Cycloclasticus pugetii PS-1: one gene and its partner. The protein of the gene in region 2 interacts with the protein of the main gene of each other region in a pairwise test. Links are inferred from orthologs where the notes say so. Each region holds a gene or a part of one and is shown on either strand. Other genes may lie near its edges. The genes, in order: CYCPU_RS0101805 and mrcB.

Region 1 (4,798 bases), 400 kb from region 2 along the record:
TGCACTGGCCGCCGCAAGTGCATTTAGAACATTATGCGTACCGATAAGGTTTAGCTGAATTTCGACCTGTTCTTGCTGATAATGCAGAATAAAAGTCGTTTTAAATTGACCGTTAAAAATACCCGTTTGTACCGATTCAATATCTGCCCACACATCAGCATTATCAGACCAGCCGAAACGAATAACACGTCTATTTCCAAGTAACGCCAGCCATTGGTCTAACCAAGGCTCTTCTTGATTAAGAATCGCCGTCCCTGTTTCACTAACTCCTGAAACAATTTCACCTTTCGCGTTGGCAACACCCTGAATACTGCCAAACCCCTCTAAGTGCGCTGAGCCAACATTATTTAAAATCGCCACGGTTGGTGCTGCAATATCACATAGATGCGCAATATCACCTGAATGACTTGCGCCCATTTCAATCACTGCAACATCATATTCGTCGGTTAGCCTTAATAAAGTAAGCGGCACGCCTATTTGATTATTCAGATTACCTTCTGTTGCTAGCACTTTATTCGAACCGCTTAAAATGCTTGCTAACATTTCTTTTACACTGGTTTTGCCATTACTGCCCGTAATAGCGACCAAGGGGATATCCAGCGCCTTACGTTGTTCTTTTGCGATCTGCGTTAAAGCTAATAAAGTGTCATCTACTCTCACATATGGCATATCAACACTTATCTCAGCACTAACAATCGCCGCCACTGCACCGTTCTTATTGGCCTGTTCTACAAAATCATTTGCGTCAAAATTTTCACCTTGTAAGGCAACAAAAAGATCACCCTGTTGGATCTTTCTTGTGTCTGTACTAATGGCATTAAAGCTCACGTTTTCACCCACAAGGTGCCCTTTAGTGATAACCGCTGCTTGCTGAAGGCTCATGGTTTGCATCCGTGACCTCCCTCTTCGCTCAACACGCTTGCATTTAATGCATCTTTTACCTGTGCAACATCGCTAAAAGCTATTTTTTCATTCTGTATCTGTTGGTATTCTTCGTGCCCTTTACCGGCCACTAAAATAATGTCGTTTTTAGCGGCACTTGCAATGGTTTGCTGTATTGCCTGCCCACGATCAAGCGTAACGGTCAGCTTAGCCACATGACTAATGCCTGCTTTAATCTGCTCAGCGATCGCTTCAGCTGATTCAAAACGTGGGTTGTCATTTGTAATAACAATACTATCGGCTAACTCATCCGCTATGGCCCCCATTAGTGGACGCTTTGCTTCATCCCGATTACCGCCACAGCCAAAAACCAATCTTAAGGTTCCTTTGCAGTGCTGACGCAAGCTTTGCAAAGCAAGCCTTAAGGCATCTGGTGTGTGCGCATAATCAACCACCACTTCGGGCTCAGCCCCTTCAACTAAAACCCGTTGCATACGCCCTTCAACGGCCTTCACCTTTTCAACCTTAGCAACGGCGACACTCAATTCATCACCCATTGCTATTAACACAGCAGTGCTTGCAACAAGGTTATCAATATTGAAAGCACCAAACAGTTCAGAGTGAACTTGAACAGTACACCCATTAAAAGACAACTCGAATGATAAGCCCGTTGCTAGCAATCGTTCATTAGAGATAAACAAACAATTTTCAACTGTTGAATAGCAGCTCGACCTTGAGAATGAATACACTTTAACGCTTGATGACAGTGCGTTTTTAATCCGCTCACTAAAGGCATCATCCCGATTTAGAACAACAAAGCTTAATGAAGGACATTTGAATAAGGTTAATTTAGCATCACCATAAGCCTCAAGGGTTTGATGATAATCCAAATGGTCATGTGTTAAATTTGTGAACACAGCGCCCTTAAACGCAACCGCCTTAACCCGCCCTTGATCTAAACCATGCGAAGAAACTTCCATCGCAACGGTTGCAATGCCTTCGTCGCGTAAAGTCGCCAGTTGCCGCTGAACACTCACTGCATCTGGAGTGGTATTGATCGTTTTCTTTAAATCATCAACCTGTCCCCAGCCTAAGGTACCGATGATAGCGGATGAATTTGTCTGTACATTTAATGCCTGAGCAATAAAGTGGCTCACCGAGGTTTTACCATTGGTGCCAGTAATCCCGACCACAGATAACTCCTTCGATGGAAATTGATATAAACGCGCAGCCATGATGCTGATATGCTCACCAAGGTTGGCAAGCTTAAAGAGGGAAATGCTATGTGCTTTTTTTACTTTCTCGGCTAAAAATTCACCCCCTGCTTCAGGGTCATAAATAATCGCAACTGCGCCAGCTTGTATCGCTTGTTCTGCGTACATAAGGCCATGCTGTTGTGAACCAGCGACTGCTATAAATACGTCATCTTTTTGAATATTGCGCGCATCTACACTCAAATTTGCAATACGTATGTCTGAGTCAACCTCCAACAAGCCGTCCAACACGGTTTGCAAAGGCAGCAACGAAGAATTTTGCTTAGCTGGCATCATTGAATACCTCTTTCAAGTGATGCAAACACGGTTGCCTTATCGAGGTTGTCCGGTGCAATATTCATTAAGCGTAACGCCCCAGACATCACTCTGGAAAATACTGGTGCGGCCACTAAACCACCATAGTAATCGCCTGCTTTTGGCTCATCTATCACCACAACCATTACTAATTTTGGGTCGCTAGCTGGCGCCATGCCTGCAAATACACCTAAGTATTTATCTTCTGCGTAGCCACCGGCGATCGCTTTTTTTACAGTGCCTGTTTTACCGGCAACCGAGTAACCGTACACCTTTGCTCTGGGCGCTGTACCCGCTTTGGTAACCACACCGCGCATCATATTGCGCACACTGTTAGCAACTGTTGGACTCATCACCCGTACACTTTCAGCAGCCGCTTCATCAACCACTAACGAAATCGGCTCTAAAACACCTTCATTCGCAATAACCGAATAAGCACGTGCTAATTGCAATGCCGAGGTAGACAAACCATAACCAAATGACAAGGTCGCCGTTTCAATCGGCCGCCACTGCTCATAGCCAACTAGTTTGCCACGAGCTTCTCCCGGAAACCCAAGGCCTGCTGACTGACCAAACCCTAAACTATTCAACATACCCCATAACTTTTCGCCAGGAATGCCCAAAGCAATTTTTGCTGACGCCACATTACTTGACTTAAGTAGTAGCGTTGCTAAATCTATTTCACCGTAATTACGGTGATCCCGCACTTGACTACGTCCCACTCGCATATAACCGGGGTTGGTATCAATCACGGTAGAAGCATCAAAGACACCCGATTCCATGCCTGCCGCAACGGTAAAGGGCTTCATTGTTGAACCGGGTTCGAACAAATCAACAAAGGCTCTGTTACGAACATGACTCGCTTTAATCTTAGAACGATCGTTTGGATTAAAGGCAGGCTGGTTTGCCACTGCTAACAACTGGCCAGTTTCAGCATTCAGCAACACTAATGAACCAGACGTGGCCTTTTGCTGCGCGACGGCCGCCTTTAACTCTCGGTATGCTAAATATTGCAAACGCCGGTCTATCGTTAGCCGAATATCTTGACCGGGAATAGGCGCACGTATGTTATCAACATGCTTTACCATTCTGCGTTTGCCATCACGAAGCACACGCTCGGCACCTGCTGACCCTTTTAATGATTCATCCCAGGCTAATTCAAGGCCCTCTTGCCCTTCATCATCAATATTTGTAAAGCCAACAAGATGTGCTGCCACCTCGCCATCAGGGTAATAGCGCCTATATTCCTTTTGTAAATACACCCCTGGTAATTGCAACTGATCAATCATTGCCGTCACCTGTGGATCCATATGGCGACGCAAATACACAAACCGCCTCGAGGCTACTTTTTTAAGCTTCTTATCAAGTGCGCTAACCTTCAAACCAAGCAGCTTTGCAAACTCTTTCTTTTTAGTGCCCAGCTCCAACTCTTGCGGGTTCACCCAAACAGAACTCACTGGTGCACTAATGGCCAACGCGTGCCCACCTACATCTGTAATTTTTCCACGATAAGCAGGTAATTTGATGTCACGCAAATGAACCGCTTCTCCGCGCTTTTGCAAATAACTATTATTTAATACTTGTAAATCAATTGCCCGATAAATCAGCACGCACATCATCAACATAAAACACGCCAGAATAAATCGGCGACGCCCCGCCAACTCAGGCACAATAACCTTCTGCACAGTGTTATTAGATTGTTGATGTGAATACTTCATTTAACTTTTACGTAAACAATTTGTGCCGACGTAGGCGCCTGTAAATTTAACTTTGTACGAGCTAGTTTTTCTATTCGGTTATTTGATGACCAAGTGTTTTGCTCTAACTGCAAACGATTCCATTCAACGCCCAACCTATCCTGTTCTCGTAATTCTTTTTGTAGCTGATTAAACATTAAACGCGCATCATATTTCACGTACACAACGGCCAATGCCGACACCATCACCAACACCAATAAAATCACTGTAATACCTGCTAGACTTTGATCTGCCATTACAATTTCTCTGCAATACGTAATACAGCGCTGCGACTTCGGACATTACCCGCTACTTCATTCGCAGACGCTTTAATTGCCTTACCCACCACTTTTAACACCGGCTTTTTAGCATCTAACGGCATTGGAAGATGGCGAGGAACGATCTCTCCACGCGACTGCTCACGTATAAACCGTTTCACAATTCTGTCTTCTAACGAATGAAAGCTAATAACGGCTAAGCGGCCGCCTTGTTTCAACATACTCAATGAGCTTGCCAAGGCCTGCTCAAGGTCATCGAGTTCTTTGTTAATTTTAATTCGAATGGCTTGAAAGCTTCTTGTTGCAGGATGTTTGCCGGGTTCTCGCCTTTTCA
Region 2 (17,042 bases):
AACGAGGGTCTTCCTCATCATCTAACTGTTCAACATTCTTTGGCAATAGCATATTAGATTTTATTTCTGCGAGCATTGCCGCCATGACTAAATATTCGGCAGCCAATTCCATACGCAAATTCTGCATCAACGTTATGTATTCAATGTACTGCTGAGTAATTTTCAGAATGGGAATATCAAGAATATCTAAGTTTTGATGCTTAATAAGGTAAAGCAGCAAATCTAAAGGGCCTTCAAATGTTTCTAAAAAAACCTCTAAGGCATCTGGGGGGATGTATAAGTCGTCGGGTAACTCTTTAAATGGTTTCCCATCAACCAAGGCTAACGTTTGCTGAATTGGCACCACATAGTCAGTCTGGTCGTTCATTAATTTAAAAGATGCTAGCTAATGATACTGAGTCTACCACAGCAAATGCTTGGCAATTAAACCCTATCAAGCTACTCTACCTTCTTTATTTTCATGGTATCTGTTCCACCATGCTGCCCTGTCAGCTCACCTGCTGTAATAATAACCAAATCGCCCTTGGTCACTATTTCAAGCTGCTGCAATTTTGTTATTGCCGCTTCATTAACATCCTTAGCATGACCTAGTGGCGCTTTTAGCAAAATGGGCACCACACCTCGATACAGCGTCATACGGCGACAAACGTCACTATTTGGCGCCATTGCAAAAATAGGTATTCCTGAACTAATTCTAGACATCATTCTCGGCGTACCCCCCGACTCAGTGAAGGCAGCTATAGCGGTAATATCTGTATGATTAGCCACATACATCGCAGATAACGCAATGGCCTCATCAATTTGCCCAAACGCTTTACCCATACGGTGGCGCGAACGAGTCGTTCTTGGCTGACGTTCGGTTTGTTCGCAAATACGCCCCATTGCCTCCACGGTTTGAACAGGGTACTGTCCAACTGATGTTTCAGCCGATAACATCACAGCATCTGTACCATCAGAAACGGCGTTTGCAACATCAAACACTTCTGCACGCGTAGGAATGGCGTTATTAATCATCGACTCCATCATTTGTGTAGCGGTAATAACTACAGTATCCCTATCTCGAGCCATCCTAATGATATGTTTTTGAACCGGGGGTAAGTTAGCATCACCAATTTCCACACCCAAATCACCTCGTGCGACCATAACCGCATCAGATGCATCTACTATTTCTTCCAGCACATCCAGGGCTTCGGCCCGTTCGATTTTAGCAATTAAATGCGCTTGGCTACCGGCCGCTTTAACCAACGCACGCGCTTGATGCATATCTTCTGCAGATCTTGGGAACGACACGGCGACAAAATCCACCCTCATCTCAGCAGCCGTCTTAATGTCTTGCTTATCTTTGTCGGTTAATGCATTGGCGGATAAGCCCCCACCTTGTAAGTTAATGCCTTTGTTATTTGACAGCATCCCGCCCACAACGACGGTACACTTGATTTTTGAACCATTAACAGCCTCGACATCCAGCACGATACGTCCGTCGTCTAATAATAGACGATCGCCCTCAGTCACATCATTGGCTAACGGTTTATAATCACAACCAACTTGGGTGATATCACCTGCTGTTGATGCTAACGCTACATCTATCGTAAATTTAGCCCCCTCTTGAAGGCTTACTTTTCCATCCTCAAAACGCGCTATACGAATTTTTGGTCCTTGCAAATCAGCCAAGATACCGACATGACGGCCAAGTTTTTCTGATAAGTCTCTTACCGCTTGAGCACGTTTTCTTTGTTCATCTGCATGGCCGTGAGAGAAATTCAAGCGAACGACATCTACGCCCGCTTTAATTAATTTTTCTAAAACATCGGGTTCATCGGTAGCTGGACCCAAGGTGGCAATAATTTTAGTCCGTCTAGGTTTTCTAAAAGGAGGCATACTCTACTCGTTCATTAAGAAATAGTGCTTAGAGTATAGCGTGTAGATGACAGTTTTATGGCAACAATAACCCACACGTTATTTAAAATATGAGCAACAATAATCTGTCGGCTCATGAACTTTTAATTGAAAATTAGCATTCGCCGGCACATCAAACGATTCGCCACCTTTAACAGCTACCCACTCTTGCGAATTTGGCAATAACACATCGAGTTGCCCAGCTAAAATCTCCATCACCTCAGCGGCAGCGGTATTAAAGTCATAGTTACCCGGCATCATATAGCCCAATGTTTTTGTCGAACCATCCTCAAATTTAACCGTTCGACTAACCACTTTTCCATCAAAATACACATTTGCTTTTTTAACAATCGTGACATTTTTAAATTCTGACATGTTATTTCCTATTCTGTTTTTTTAACGTCGTTTAAACGTTATTAATACCCATTGCTGACTTTACTTCTTCAAGCGTCTCTTTTGCCAAATCTCTAGCTTTTTCAGTGCCTTCATTAATAATAGAGCGAACAAGCTCAGGTTGCTCCGTGTATTCTTTAGCCCTTTCTTGCATCGGTTTTAGTTCACGTAACACAGCATCAATAACGGGTTGTTTACAATCTATGCAACCAATACTCGCTGACTTACAGCCTTCTTGAACCCAATTACGCACACCCTCTTCTGAATACACCTCATGAAACTGCCATACTGGGCATTTTGCTGGGTCACCCGCGTCTGTTCTACGAACACGCGCTGGATCGGTTGGCATTGTTCTAAGTTTTTTCTCTACCTCTTCTGGTTCATCGCGCAATGCAATTGTGTTGTTATAAGACTTGGACATCTTTTGCCCATCTAAGCCAGGCATCTTTGACGCTTTAGTCAACAAGGCGATAGGCTCTGGCAAAATAACGCGGCCACTGCCTTCCAAATAACCAAATAAACGCTCTTTATCACCAACCGTTATATTTTGTTGTGCTTCTAATAAAGCTCTAGCTACACCCAGTGCTTCTTGATCACCATTTTCTTGGAAAGAACTTCGCAACTTGTTGAATATTTTGGCATTTTTCTTCCCCATTTTCTTAATCGCAGCTTCCGCTTTTTCTTCAAAGTCTAAGCCTCGGCCATATAAATAATTGAAGCGCCTAGCCACCTCACGCGTCAACTCAACGTGTGCCACCTGATCGGCTCCAACGGGGACTAAACCGGCTTTGTATATAAGAATGTCTGCGCTTTGTAAAAGTGGATAGCCTAAAAACCCATACGTTGCTAAATCCATTTCTTTGAGTTTTTCTTGCTGGTCTTTATAGCTCGGAACCCTTTCTAACCACCCCAGCGGCGTTATCATAGATAGCAACAAATGCAGCTCTGCATGTTCAGGAATGCTCGATTGTATAAATAAATCAGCCAAACCATGATCAACACCAGCGGCCAACCAATCAACAACCATATCCCAAGTACTGTCTGCAATAATTGAAGGGTCTTCATAGTGCGTTGTGAGCGCATGCCAATCTGCCACAAAGAAATGACACTTATATTCTTGCTGTAAATCGACCCAATTTTTTAGTACTCCGTGATAGTGACCTAAATGCAATTTGCCGGTTGGCCTCATACCGGATAGTACACGACGATACTGCGCTGGAACTTCTGAACTCACATTTCCTCCTAAATACCCAATATTTTAAAAATACTGGTTTGTAAAAAATAAACGGGCGGACCTAAAATTTTAGATAACCATCCCATTACAATAATAAAGACCAAAATTGGAAAGCCTAAGCGTTCAAGTTTACTAAACTCAATACTGGCTCTCATTGGCAATAAACCAGCTAACACCCGACCACCATCAAGCGGTAAAATCGGTAATAAATTTAACATCATCAGCACCGAATTAATAAAAATACCTGCATAGCCCATGTATATCAATGGCATAGCAAAATACTCATTTTGCGCGCCCATCATATAGCCTATTTTCATGACAACACCCCAACCAATCGCCATTAAAAGATTAGCGAAGGGTCCGGCTAGGGCCACATAAATCATGTCACGTTTGGGGTTCTTTAAATTGTGCCAGTTAACCGGAACCGGTTTTGCCCAACCAAATATAAAACCACCCAATAATAACAAAACCCCAGGCACAATCACGGTTCCGACCAAATCCATATGACTAATGGGGTTTAAGGTTAAACGCCCAAGGCTCTTTGCCGTATTATCACCAAACTGGCTAGCCACCCAACCATGAGCGACTTCGTGAACGGTAATGGCAAAAATAACCGGTAATATCCACACCGCTATTCGACCGACCAAGGTCAATTCGTCCATTGACATTAATGCTCATCCTTACGTGCAATAAAATCAGCAATACCTTTACCTTCTCTAACCACTTCAGGAAAGTCATTATCCCAAACGATCATGGTTGTTGGTTCATACGGAATAACACCCGCATCAACCACAAGGTCCAATACACGGGCTAACTGCTGATTAATCTCATAAGGGTCGGCTATGGCCTCGGTTTCACCCGGTAAGATCAAGGTACTGGTTAACATCGGCTCATTGAGCTCTTCAAGTATTTTTTGCGCAACCAAATTATTTGGAATACGAATACCAACGGTTTTTCGTTTCGGGTGCTGGAGGCGTCGAGGCACCTCTTTAGTTGCCTTTAACACAAAAGTAAACGCGCCCGGCGTTAATGATTTGAGCAGGCGGTACGTATCGTTATTCACTTGTGCGTACATTGAGATCTCAGTTAGATCCCGACACACTAAGGTGAAATTATGTTTATCGTCAATTCGACGAATCTGACGAATACGATCAAGCGCCTGCTTATCACCCAAATGACAAGCCAAGGCATAAGAAGAGTCAGTTGGGTAAGCGATAACACCGCCCCGACGTATAATATCGGCCGCTTGCTTAATTAACCGTGGCTGTGGATTATCGGGGTGAATATTCAAATATTGTGTCATGATTGCTGTTGTGCTTTTTTCTTTGCTACATTATCACGTAAATACACCGGTAATGCATTGTCGGCAGACACCGTTTGCCCATCCCTCACCATGCCGACCGCCAACTGAGCAACCTCTCTTGCTCTTGGCAGCGCGTTTGGTAAAAGCAACAACTCGCTAGCGTTAACTAACTGCGTTAACTCATTTTCATATGTGCCCCAACCGTGTCCAATACCAATCGCCTGTTTACCTTGCGTAACGCTTAACGCTGCTGGCGCAATAACAGACTCATTGGAAACCGCTTTGAGTTGGCCATCAATCCGTTCATATTCGCACCAATATACCTCACCCATTCGAGCATCTAAGGCTGCGTACACTGTCTGACCTTCTACGGGAGGACCCGCCTGATATGCCAACGCGGTAAGCGTAGACACCGGCGCGATCGGTAGCTCTGCCGCAAAGGCTAAGCCTTGAATAACGCCTGTCGCCATTCTAACGCCGGTAAAAGACCCGGGGCCACGGCCAAAAGCTAACGCATCGAGTTGTTGTAACGTCATACCAGCTTCGTTCAGTAGCTCATCGACCATTGGCAAAATCAAGTTACCGTGTTCTCGTGGTGCCACCTGAAAACGGTCTATTACCTCGCCGTTTATCAACAAGGCCGCAGAGCACCCTTCTGTTGCTGTTTCAATCGCTAAAATTTTCATGCTGATTTTATAACGTGTTTTTTATCACTGATTTTTTGACTATTGATACGATGAAAGAATCTCTTCACATCTTTTACATCTTGTGTAATAGGCATCGCTGGCAAGGATTTAATAAACACTTTACCATAGCCTTTGCTTGATAACCGTGGATCACACAACACCAACACGCCTTTATCTTCAACATCACGAATCAACCTTCCCACCCCCTGTTTTAGCGTCAAGGCTGCTGAAGGCAATTGGAAATCTGAAAACGCTGACTGGCCATTAGCGGCCATATATTCTAACCGAGCTTTAGTCACCGGATCGCCAGGCGATGCGAACGGTAGTTTATCTATAATCACACAGGATAAGGCTTCCCCCCGCACATCAACGCCTTCCCAAAAACTCGCAGTACCGAGCAAAACCGCACGCTCAGAACGCCTAAAGGACTCTAACATTTGTTGCTTCGGCAAATCACCTTGCACTAATAATTTAAAGTTCGTTTCAGCCAATAAAATATTAGCGGCTTCTTTTAATGCCTTATGCGAGGTAAATAAAATAAATGCCCTACCTTCACTAGCCTCTAATACTGGAATGATTTTTTCAATCATCGTCGCCGTATAGTGATAATCGCGTGGCTCAGGCATGCCAGTTGGGACATACATCAATGACTGATGCACAAAATCAAAAGGGCTTTCCCAGCTACCCGTTTCAGCATCTTCCAAACCCAATCGTTTAGAAAAGAAATCAAATTTATTATTCACCGATAAAGTAGCCGAGGTAAACACCCAGCTGGCATCACTGGCAAAAGCAAAACTGGCAAATGCCTTAGAAATATCCAAAGGCGTTCGATAAAAAGTAAACGTCCGCTGATACGTTTCGAACCATTGGATCCAATCGTGCTGATCTTGCTTTGAAAAAAGTTTCAGTCGCAGTAGAACATCTTCGCAGCGTTTCCAACACGCCTCTAAACCTTTAGAACGAACAGCCACCTTAGTTAATACTTTAAATAACTGTTCGATACGTTCAATCAGGCAATCTAAGGCTTGCAAGAAGTCTGTACCTTGCTCAAGCTCATCCCAAGAGCCTTTAATAACCGGCTCAGGCAGCACCTTCCGCATTTCTCGTATGTCTTCACTAATTACATGTGTTAAATCAATCAATTCAGGCATATCTGATGCTAATTTTAATTGTTCTGCACTGACATCACCGATCAACGATAAAATTTGACGTGCACTGACCGACACCCCTAAAAACCGAGACGCCGTGTCAATTAATTGGTGGGCCTCATCAACAATAATTAGCTCTGCATCTGGCAATAACTGCCCAAACCCATCATCTTTCAATGACCAGTCTGCACATAAAAGATGGTGGTTAACAATTAATACATCTACTTCTTGTGCTTTTTTTCTGGCTAATACTGGAAAACACTCACTGATCATTGGACATTCTTGGCCCAAACAATTATCTGCTGTTGACGTGACTTGTTGCCAAACGTAAGAATCTTCGGCAACCGATGTTACCTCAGCAATATCTCCCTCTTTTGTTTGATTCGACCACCGTTCGACCTCTCTTAATTCAGCATCCGTCTGTTTGTCAAAGCTAGATGTTTGCATTTTTGCCTGATCAAGGCGATATAAACACAGGTAATTAGACCGTCCTTTCAGCACTGCACCCTGTACAGGTACGTTTAATACCTCACGGATTAACGGGAAGTCCTTTTCGAATATTTGGTCTTGAAGATTACGCGTCCCGGTTGAGATAATTGTTTTCTTACCAGATAAAATGGCAGGAATAAGATAGGCAAAGGTTTTTCCTGTTCCTGTTCCAGCTTCAGCTACTAGATGTGTATGCTGCTCAATAGCCCGCTCGATAGCCTGCGCCATCGACAACTGTCCATCTCGCGGTTGAAAGCCTTTAATATGTTTAACCAGCTCGCCATTAGAGCCAAATATGCTATCGAGGTCGTACAAAGGGTTATCCATTTAAATTTATTAACTTGTTTCATCAGTCCACGCTGATGCGTCCAAACCACCTTCTTTTGTCCAAACCAAGGTAGCAATATTGCGAAACTTTGCAACCGACATAGCGCCTCGCTTCATACGGTTTGAGCTATCATTCAGGTTATCTAAAATATCGCTACGTGTGGCCTCAAAGATATCAAACGGCAGATAATTTTCATCCATAAGCACTAACACAACCGAGTCCCATTCTTTATCTAACTTTAATTGCCCAAGCCGTTGGCCTCGATAATTGTCATTGAATATAGTTCGCGCTTTAATTTGAATTCTTTTTGGCCCACGCCCTTTAACACGTAAGGCATCAAAACCTAGCGAGCGGTCGTCGCCTAACGCTAAGTCTAATAGTTTGCAAGCATCATGTTCAGCAATTTCGTTGCTGACCCCCGGCAAGGGTTTACCTGTCATTTTTTTATAATCTGTGGCCAACTGCCTTGCTTGCTCTATTAATTTATCAACAGAATAAACTTGCGTTGGCTCCGTCATTTTAAAACAACCTATTGGCAGCAACACGTGCTTTTCGGGCATCCTCAGTTCGACCTAAGGTATCATAACAGTCTGCCATCAATAACCAATTGCTACGCTGAAGGCTCGTCTGCCCAGCAGACAATAAGTTAGATTTTTCAGCCAAACTAATCGCTAAGGTATATTTCTTTTGTTGATAACGCACCTTCGCCAATGCATGCCAAACCTGCGGGTCTCTTGGAGAAATACGAACAGCTCGTTCCAATTTTGAAGCCGCCATATCAGGCTGACCAGATTCACTTTGTTGGTACGCACTATCCAGTAAGGCAACTACAGCTGGGTTTTGTGTGGTTTTTGCCTCATCGATTGGTTGATCATAAGACTGCCCCATACCCTCTTGTATAGGCTGCTCATCAATAGGGTATGTTTGAGCCGTTTGTGGCAATGGTTGCGATGGATATGGCGAAGCTTCACCAGTGCGTCCAATCGGAGCAGGTACTTGATTATACATCGACAGATCTGCGCAACCCGATAAAGCTAGCAGCAACGCGATCAAGGTGGTTAATTTCATGATTATTTACATACCGTTCGTTAAGCGATCAAACCAATTCCCAGCTCGCTCTAATGTTCTATTAACCGCCCCAACACAGGGTGAATACTCAGTGGGTTCGGAGCCTTTTATAAACGGATATTGTACAGCATCTTCACAAAACTCATTAGCACGATAGCCGAGTGGGTCTACCCAAGTATACTCAACATTCTGTGGCTTTGTCAGCTCCACGGGCTCTTTTGAAATAGTACTCATAACACTTGACCATACTTGCAATGCGCCGCTAGCGCCGGTTAATTTAGAGGGCCTATTATCGTCACGTCCTAGCCATACAACTGCTAAATAATCCCCGCTAAATCCGGCAAACCAACTATCTCTTAATTCGTCAGTAGTTCCGGTTTTCCCGGCCACCTTGTAGTAGTGAGGCATCTGTCGATAAACTGAGCGCCCTGTGCCCTTCGTCATCACTTCTTGTAAGGCTGTATTAACAAGGTAAACCGCTGATGGGTTTGCCACTTGTCGTACACTTAGCGCATAACGCTGCAAAGCGATATGATCACTAGATGTTACTGACTGGATAGATCGCAATTGGGTAAAAAAGCCTTCGCCTGCTAAAGTTTGATACATTTGCGTTACCTCAAGAGGTGATAGCCGAAGTGCTCCCAACAATAATGACGGGTAAGGCTTAATCGGTCGCCGAATACCTAGCTCTTCAATTGTTCGTTTTACATTTGGCACTTTAAGCGCCATACCCAAGCGAACAGTCGCTAAATTATATGAGTTCGACAAGGCTTCGTGTAATGGCACAGGTCCATGCTCAACCTTGTCATAATTCTCCGGCATCCAAAGTTCACCTGAACGTTGTTTTAAACTAACCGCCTTATCCTCAATCATTGTCGTGAGCGTATAGTCTGCTGGTTGCGATAATGCCGTCAAATAAACTGCTGGCTTCACCAAAGAGCCTATCGGCCTAATTGCATCAAGCGCCCTATTAAAACCACTAAACAATGGATTTCTGTCGCCAATAACGGCAACAATCTCACCGCCCTCACGGCGTGTAATAACCATTGCACCTTGGAGTTTATTTTTTTCAATACCGTACTGCCTATTAAGTGCTTCAAGCTTTTGCTTAAACAGTTTTTCGGCCGTCGTCTGAATATTGTAATCAAGCGTTGAAAAAATATTTAGGCCTTCCGAGCGTAGGTCTTCATCCTTATAATCTCGACTTAATTGACGCTTTACTAAATCTAAAAATGCAGGAAAGCGAGAACTTTTAACCTGCTTAAATGGCGAAATATCCACACCAAATTGTTTTGCAATACGCCTTTGCTCGTCCGGTAGCACTCCAAAGCGAGTCATTTCATCAAGTACTAAGTTTCTGCGTTTTAGCGCTCTTTCGGGGTATCGCCTCGGGTCATAATAAGAAGGGCCTTTGACCAACCCAACTAACAACGCCGTTTGATGTGGCTTTAATTCAATCAAGGGTTTATTAAAATAAAACACACTAGCCATTCCAAAACCATTGATCGAACGCTCACCATCTTGGCCAACAAAAACCTCATTTAGATAGGCTTCTAAAATCTCATCTTTTTCGTAATGAAACTCAATAATCAACGCCATCATGGCTTCTTTAATCTTTCGCCACAAACTCCTTTCTGACGTTAAGTAAAAATTCTTAATTAATTGTTGCGTTAAGGTGCTGCCTCCTTGAACAACGCCTCCAGCTTTTATATTTGCCCACACCGCACGCAAAATAGATTTAATAGAAACGCCGTAATGTTGATAGAAATCGCGGTCTTCAACCGATATCAAGCCGTCAATTAATGTACGTGGCACATCATCAAGCTTTATTAGAATCCTATCTTCTTTGTGACTAGGGTAAAAACTACCGACTCGAACTGGGTCTAAACGGAGTAAGGCTTCAGACTTACCTGTTTGTACGTTTTGAATCGCCGATATATGATCACTTCTAAAGTAAATTTTGACTGTCTTAGATACTTCACGGTCATCAAAGAATTTAAATGAACGTGTTTTTACCGTAAAAGTTGAGCCTGATTGATAGTATTGACCGCCCGAGGTGAATGTCGATGTTCGTTGGTAATGTAGGTCTTTCAATAACGATTCAAATTGCTGTGCTGATAAGGACAGCCCTTGATACAGTTCAACAGGGTTTGCAAACACATGAGCCGGTAACGCCCACCTTTTCCCTTCAAATTGAGTGCGAACAACATGATCTAAGTAAAAAACGTAGACAGCTATCACAACGATTAATAGCAACCCTACTTTCAGGATTAACCTCTTTAGAAAACCACTAGACTGTGGTTTTTTTTGAGGTTTCTTCGTTTTTTTTCTGCTCGATTTTGCTTTAGTTTTTGGCTTAGCCATAGTCAATTTAACAGATTTACAAGGTTACAAAATTTGCACCGCAGCACGGCTGCGTCATCATGTCATAGACTTGGCGTTAATGGGTCATTAATTTTTCGATATCTAACGATTTATTCAACAAACCGTCAATAGAAACATACTGATCCTCTAACAGTTCTAGGCTAGGCTTACCAAGCAGGTAACCTTGAACATAATCCACACCCAACTCTTTTAATACTCGTAATATTTCAGCATTTGAGACATATTCTGCAATGGCTTTCTTACCAAGACTATGCGCTACTTCTATCATTGATTTAACAAGAACTTGGTCAGCATGGTCCACAGCTAAATTATTAATGAATTGACCATCAATTTTTAGATAATCGACCGGAAAGTTTTTAATATAATTAAACGAGCTAAAGCCAGCACCAAAATCATCTAAGGCAAATCGACACCCTAGGGCACGAATTTTAGAAACCATTTCTCGTGTTTTATTGAAATTTGAAACTGCTGCTGTCTCTGTTATTTCAAACGTTAGCCTTGACGGTGAAATCCATGTAGATTCAAGTTTCTGTTTAATAACCGGCAACAAATAATCACCTTGGAGTGCGTGACTGGATAAGTTAATGGTAAAACAAATATTCTCTTGTGTTTTTGGTAAACCAGCGATGTGATCTATCGCATGTGAAACCACCCATAGGTCAATGTGATGGATAAGCCCCATTCTCTCTGCCACCGGAATAAACTGGGCTGGTCTTAACAACTCGCCTTCATCCCCTATCATCCGAAGCAATGTTTCATAATGAGAAACAGACCCATTGGAGAGTTTTACGACAGGCTGAAAAACTATTTTAAATAAGTCTTCACTCAATGCATGACGAATTTTAGGCACCCATTTGGCATCCTCTCTAATGCTAATTAATTCGTCGTTATCACTCTCAAATAAATTAACCCTATTACGGCCCAAGGTCTTTGCAGAATAACAGGCATGATTCGCTCTAGACATCAGTTCACTAGGGCGTTTAATTAATTTTAATGGTTCCAACATCGCGACACCGATGCTGGCTGAAATATTATAAATATTCTCACCCGATTTAAAATCAAACTCATCAATGGTTAACCTTATTTTTTCAGCCAATTGCATGGCCTCTTTTTCGGCTGTTTTACTAATGAAGACTTGAAATAAATTTGAGCCAACTCGTGCAATAAACGCATTATTATCGAGGGTTGAGCGAATTAGGGTGGCTACTTCTACTAGAAGTCGATCACCAGCTTCGTGACCCTCAATATCATTGACGACTTTAAATTGGTCTAAATCAATGTCTAACAAAGCACCATGTTGTTTAAAGTTATTGCATCTTAAAATAGCAAAATCCAATGTTTTTTCTAAGCCACTTCGGTTAGATAACCCTGTCAATTCATCATGCGCTACTAAATATTGTAAACGGGCTTCCATAATTCGTCGTTCAGAAAGCTCCCTGACTAACTTTTCCTCACTTTGAATTCGATCATCTCGTTCACTTTTAAGTGCAAACGCCAGTTCAACTAAAGGCATGAGATGTTTGCCCTCTGTTGGGTAATGCGTCATCGTCGCGGCATTTGCTTTATGACATTGGGCCATCAACTCATCATTAATCGTAATTGCTTTATCTGCGAGTAAAATCAACGGAATGGCATCATGACCATCGAGAGTCGTTAAAACCTGGCTAAGTTTCAAGGGGTCACTTTGAGGCAAGCCATAACTTAAAAATATCATGCCAATCTCGTCTACCTTACCTTGATAAGGACGGATAAGCTCAAAAGCTTGTTCCTGGCTTGATGCACAAATTAAATTTCTATAACCACCGGCTGATAAAATATCCTGCAGCGTAGACAAGCGGCTCACCTCGTCTTCGATGATTAGAATAGCTTGTTGCTTTGGTATTTGTTCCGTCATTTCAGTCGCCTTTTCGAGCTGACTATCCGTTATTTTAAAACAACAAGCAACGAATAATTATCAAAATATATACATAATTTTCTTTTCTATCAACAACTTTACGCCTACTCTTAATACAGTGTCAACAATAATTTCATAACAGCTTGATATTCCGGACAAGGACCCCGTAGAATATATATCTGCTAGAAAAAATAATAATCAGTCATTCAACGTTAAGCATATCGCCTATTTTTACTAGACTTAGAGCCATTAACTTTTTAATCATGATTCGATATGACACAAACATACGCCAATATTTGTACCGTTGATGATTTTTTAACAGGAGACATTGACCTGTGCTCTGCTCCGGAGATTTTCTATCGTATTACACAAGCACTCGACGACCCCTTAAAAAACTCTCAAGATATTGCGGCCATTATCGAACAAGACCCTTCACTATCCGCTCGAATGCTAAAAATTGTTAATTCCGCTTTTTTTGGTTTCCCGGCCTCAATTAAAACGATTGAGCATGCCATTTCTATTCTGGGTAATCATGACGTTCGAATGCTAGTCATGACAACGAGCGTGGTTGAAAAATTTTCAACTTTACCTAACTCGATTCTTGATATGCGCCAATTTTGGATGCATAGTTTAAAAACTGCTTTATTTGCAAAGTACCTTGCTGACAATCACCCTAAAAAAAGGCAGCTTAGTTCTGCATTTATGAGTGGGCTTCTCCATGATATAGGGCGGTTAATTTTTTATATCAAAGCACCTGATCTAGCCCGCGCAGCCGCTTTGCTTGTTAAGACGGAAACTGTAAATGAAATTGAAGCCGAGGCCTCCTTTGTAGGTTTTAATCATGCCGAGCTAGGTGGTGCTTTGTTAAAACTATGGGAAATACCAGCCTCCATTCAAGATTCGGCAAGCTTCCATCATCAGCCTGATTTAGCTACTAATAATAAAGACGAAGTTTATATCGTTTACCTTGCGAATAAATTAACTCATGCTAACAGTACGTCTGAAGAAACCATCAACAAAACAATATCTACAGAAGATAATTTATGGAACCAGCTCGACCTCCCTTACGGCATTATTGCACCCGCTGCTAATCACGTAGACGAGCAATTTAGCCAAACCTATGCGTTATTTTTTGATTAAGAAACCTGCGTAAATGTTTTTACACCCAAGCGAAACACACTAAATTCATTGGTCTCCATTTTCGTCCACTGCTCATTCGATGTCAGCGGTTCAGTGGCTATCACCGTCACCACATCATCGGGTGACGCTTCTTGATTAAAGTCTACACACAAGTCTGCATCCAATAATTGCGCCTCTACGAATGGTGTTTGACGTGTTAGCCAATATAGTTTTGTATTACAGAACGTATACAAATGATCTACATCACTCATTAATACGTTAAACACTCCATGCTGAGATACCTTACGGAAAAGTTCTTCAACAGTCTTCCGCAACTTCACTTTACTTTTTGGTTTAACAGGGTACTTTTTACGAAGCTGGCCCAAAATCCAACAAAAAGCATACTCGCTGTCTGTTGTGCCGATAGGGGTGTAGCCATTAAGTACTTTTTTCTTAATGCCTTTTAATTGACCATTATGTGCAAATGACCATATTTTACCCCACAGTTCACGCGAAAATGGGTGTGTATTTTCCAAACAAACACGTCCTCGGTTTGCCTTTCTAATATGACAAATAACTTGCGTACTTTTTATTGAGTACTGTTGAATAAATTTTGCGACTTCCGAGTTAGCACTAGCAACTGGGTCGTGAAAAGCACGAAAACCTTTTCCTTCATAAAAAGCGATACCCCACCCGTCTTTATGTACACCAGTTTCCCCACCACGCTTAATTAAACCACTAAAGCTAAAGCAAATATCTGTCGGTACATTTGCACTCATCCCTAGTAATTCACACATATAGACTGTTAAATCTCTTCTATGATAGTCCGCTCGATAGGAACTTGGACGTATTTCTTTTTACCGTTCTCTTTAACCCAAAAGTAGTAATAACCTTTTTGTGATTCGGATGTCACTTTACTATCAAGAACTGTCCACGATTTTTTATGCTCACCCTCGTAAAAGCTTACCCTATAGTCGCCTTCCATCCAGCTCACACCTAATCGTGAAAATTTATTTTGCTGTTCTTCTGAACAAGCCGAAAGAACAAAGGCTATGATTATCAATACGATATATCTCATGAATTTTCCAGTTTTCTTAAGACCAAAAAGACCATTACAAAAGCCCCGCCAATCGCACACATCCAAATATCAGATCGCTGCAGGCCTATCAGGCTACCTATCCCCGCACCAATCGCAGCGCCTAGGCCACTGAATGCCATACTTCTCATCATTCTACAAAAACTACAATCGGACCCTTCTCCAAAAAACTTTGGCATCTCGTTCCCTCCTTTTGTATTACCGTCTCACCTATGGCGTACTTTCAATCAACTTCAAAAAACACATAGGCCTGTGTTTTACTTTCACTTAAATGTGGGGATAGTCGCTGACTATCACTCCCTTTAAAACTCTGTGACCGTCTATTTGGCACATCATTCCCTAAACTAATAAAACAGTGCTATTAACAGCTTTTCTGTAATTTAACAGGCTGAATCACCACTAGCCCATTTTTAATAAGCTTAAAAATTCAGCCCGTGTTTCAGAATTTTTACGAAATTGCCCCAACATACTAGATGTAGTCATTTGTGAGTTTTGTTTCTCCACACCTCGCATCATCATGCACAAATGTTTTGCCTCCACAACCACTGCAACCCCTTTTGCACCCGTTACTTCGAGAATAGAATCTGCAATTTGTGTAGTCAATTGCTCTTGTATTTGTAATCGACGTGCATACATATCGACGATTCTAGCTACCTTTGATAAACCAAGTACTTTCCCATCTGGCAGATACGCCACATGGCACTTGCCAATAAAGGGTAGTAAATGGTGCTCACACATAGAATACAGTTCTATATTTTTAACAATCACCATATCATCAGCATCAGAGTCAAAAACGGCGCCATTCACAATATTCTCTAAACTTTGCTGATAGCCACTTGTTAAGAAAGACATTGCTTTTGCCGCACGCTTTGGCGTATCAACCAAACCTTGGCGATTAACGTCTTCTCCAACCTGTGAAATTATTTGTTTATATAGTTTTTCCATCAATCTCAATCATCTTTAAAAGTATTTAAAGTATACCGTTTTCTTGTTTGCTTTAAATCAAATAGTTTTAGCGTATGGCGCCATAGCCTCTAGGCCTGCTAATAATACCTCTGGCCCCGCATTTTTCTGTCGAGCATTCTCACTAAGGTACCTACGCCAATGTTTTCCACCAGGTTGACCTGCAAAAAGCCCCAATATATGCCGTGTTAAATTTTGTAACGGAACACCTAACTCTAATTGTTTTTCAATATATGGAAGGTAGGCTTCGAGCACTTTTTTTCTATCGGCCAAGGGCTGTTTGAACAGTTGGTGTTCAATTTCCGCCAAAAAAAAGGGATTATGATAAGCTTCACGACCAATCATCACACCGTCAAGGTGTTGCCAATGTTGTTGAATCTCACTGATTGCATTAACCCCACCATTAACAATAATTGATACCGATGGAAAAGCTCTTTTAATGTCGTACGCTCTATCGTAGTTTAACGGCGGAATGGTTCTGTTTTCTTTCGGGGACAGGCCGTTTAAGATGGCTTTACGCGCATGAATAATAACAGTATCGCAACCCGCATCAGTAACTGCCTGAACAAAGCCTCTCAGGAATTCAAATGAATCTAGCTCATCTATCCCAATTCGTGTTTTAACCGTGACTGGAATGTCCACAGCTTGTCGCATTAATGATACGCATTGTGCAACACGTTGCGGCTCAGCCATTAAACATGCACCTATACGTCCATTTTGAACACGATCACTTGGGCAGCCGACATTGATATTTACTTCTTTATAACCCGCTTCCTGTGCATATCCGGCACATTGCGCCATGGCTTTAGGGTTACTACCACCTAATTGTAATGCTACTGGCTGCTCATATTGATCAAATGCCAAAAAGCGCTGTTTATCGCCATGAAGTAATGCACCTGTCGTTACCATTTCTGTATAAAGCAGGGCATTAGGTGATAAAAGTCGATGGAAATATCGGCAGTGCCGATCTGTCCAATCCATCATCGGTGCAATGGATAACAGTCTATTAATGCTTGGCATGAGAGTAATTGCTATTTCTG

Evidence for each region.
Region 1: the proteins of mrcB (region 2) and CYCPU_RS0101805 interact in binary tests that used the Escherichia coli proteins (3 or more experiments, as listed by UniProt). The link is inferred for Cycloclasticus pugetii PS-1 from one-to-one orthologs.

The regions. Positions count from the first base shown.
Region 1 is NZ_ARVU01000001.1:360,185-364,982, reverse strand. What follows is about bases 1,799-4,798. They hold CYCPU_RS0101805 (peptidoglycan D,D-transpeptidase FtsI family protein), read right to left. Parts: upstream 4,169-4,798; coding sequence 2,429-4,168; downstream 1,799-2,428. Other genes in these bases: rsmH (16S rRNA (cytosine(1402)-N(4))-methyltransferase RsmH), read right to left, coding at 4,443-4,798; ftsL (cell division protein FtsL), read right to left, coding at 4,165-4,443; CYCPU_RS0101810 (UDP-N-acetylmuramoyl-L-alanyl-D-glutamate--2,6-diaminopimelate ligase), read right to left, coding at 1,799-2,432. In the rest of the region: CYCPU_RS0101815 (UDP-N-acetylmuramoyl-tripeptide--D-alanyl-D-alanine ligase), read right to left, coding at 1-891; more of CYCPU_RS0101810, read right to left, coding at 879-1,798. UniProt on the Escherichia coli protein: Essential cell division protein that catalyzes cross-linking of the peptidoglycan cell wall at the division septum. Required for localization of FtsN.
Region 2 is NZ_ARVU01000001.1:750,698-767,739, reverse strand. Bases 8,231-11,230 are described here. They hold mrcB (penicillin-binding protein 1B), read right to left. Parts: upstream 10,910-11,230; coding sequence 8,552-10,909; downstream 8,231-8,551. Other genes in these bases: CYCPU_RS0103690 (EAL domain-containing protein), read right to left, coding at 10,986-11,230; CYCPU_RS0103700 (tetratricopeptide repeat protein), read right to left, coding at 8,231-8,545. In the rest of the region: CYCPU_RS0103745 (segregation and condensation protein A), read right to left, coding at 1-367; pyk (pyruvate kinase), read right to left, coding at 439-1,878; ppnP (pyrimidine/purine nucleoside phosphorylase), read right to left, coding at 1,957-2,271; CYCPU_RS0103730 (tryptophan--tRNA ligase), read right to left, coding at 2,303-3,523; CYCPU_RS0103725 (site-2 protease family protein), read right to left, coding at 3,532-4,191; CYCPU_RS0103720 (L-threonylcarbamoyladenylate synthase), read right to left, coding at 4,191-4,826; tRNA (adenosine(37)-N6)-threonylcarbamoyltransferase complex dimerization subunit type 1 TsaB, read right to left, coding at 4,823-5,512; CYCPU_RS0103710 (DNA repair helicase YoaA), read right to left, coding at 5,509-7,476; CYCPU_RS0103705 (hypothetical protein), read right to left, coding at 7,486-7,995; more of CYCPU_RS0103700, read right to left, coding at 7,997-8,230; more of CYCPU_RS0103690, read right to left, coding at 11,231-12,824; CYCPU_RS0103685 (HDOD domain-containing protein), read left to right, coding at 13,098-13,964; CYCPU_RS0103680 (class II glutamine amidotransferase), read right to left, coding at 13,961-14,740; CYCPU_RS0103675 (hypothetical protein), read right to left, coding at 14,749-15,021; CYCPU_RS0103670 (hypothetical protein), read right to left, coding at 15,018-15,218; GTP cyclohydrolase I FolE, read right to left, coding at 15,439-15,984; tRNA dihydrouridine(20/20a) synthase DusA, read right to left, coding at 16,042-17,022. UniProt on the Escherichia coli protein: Cell wall formation. Synthesis of cross-linked peptidoglycan from the lipid intermediates.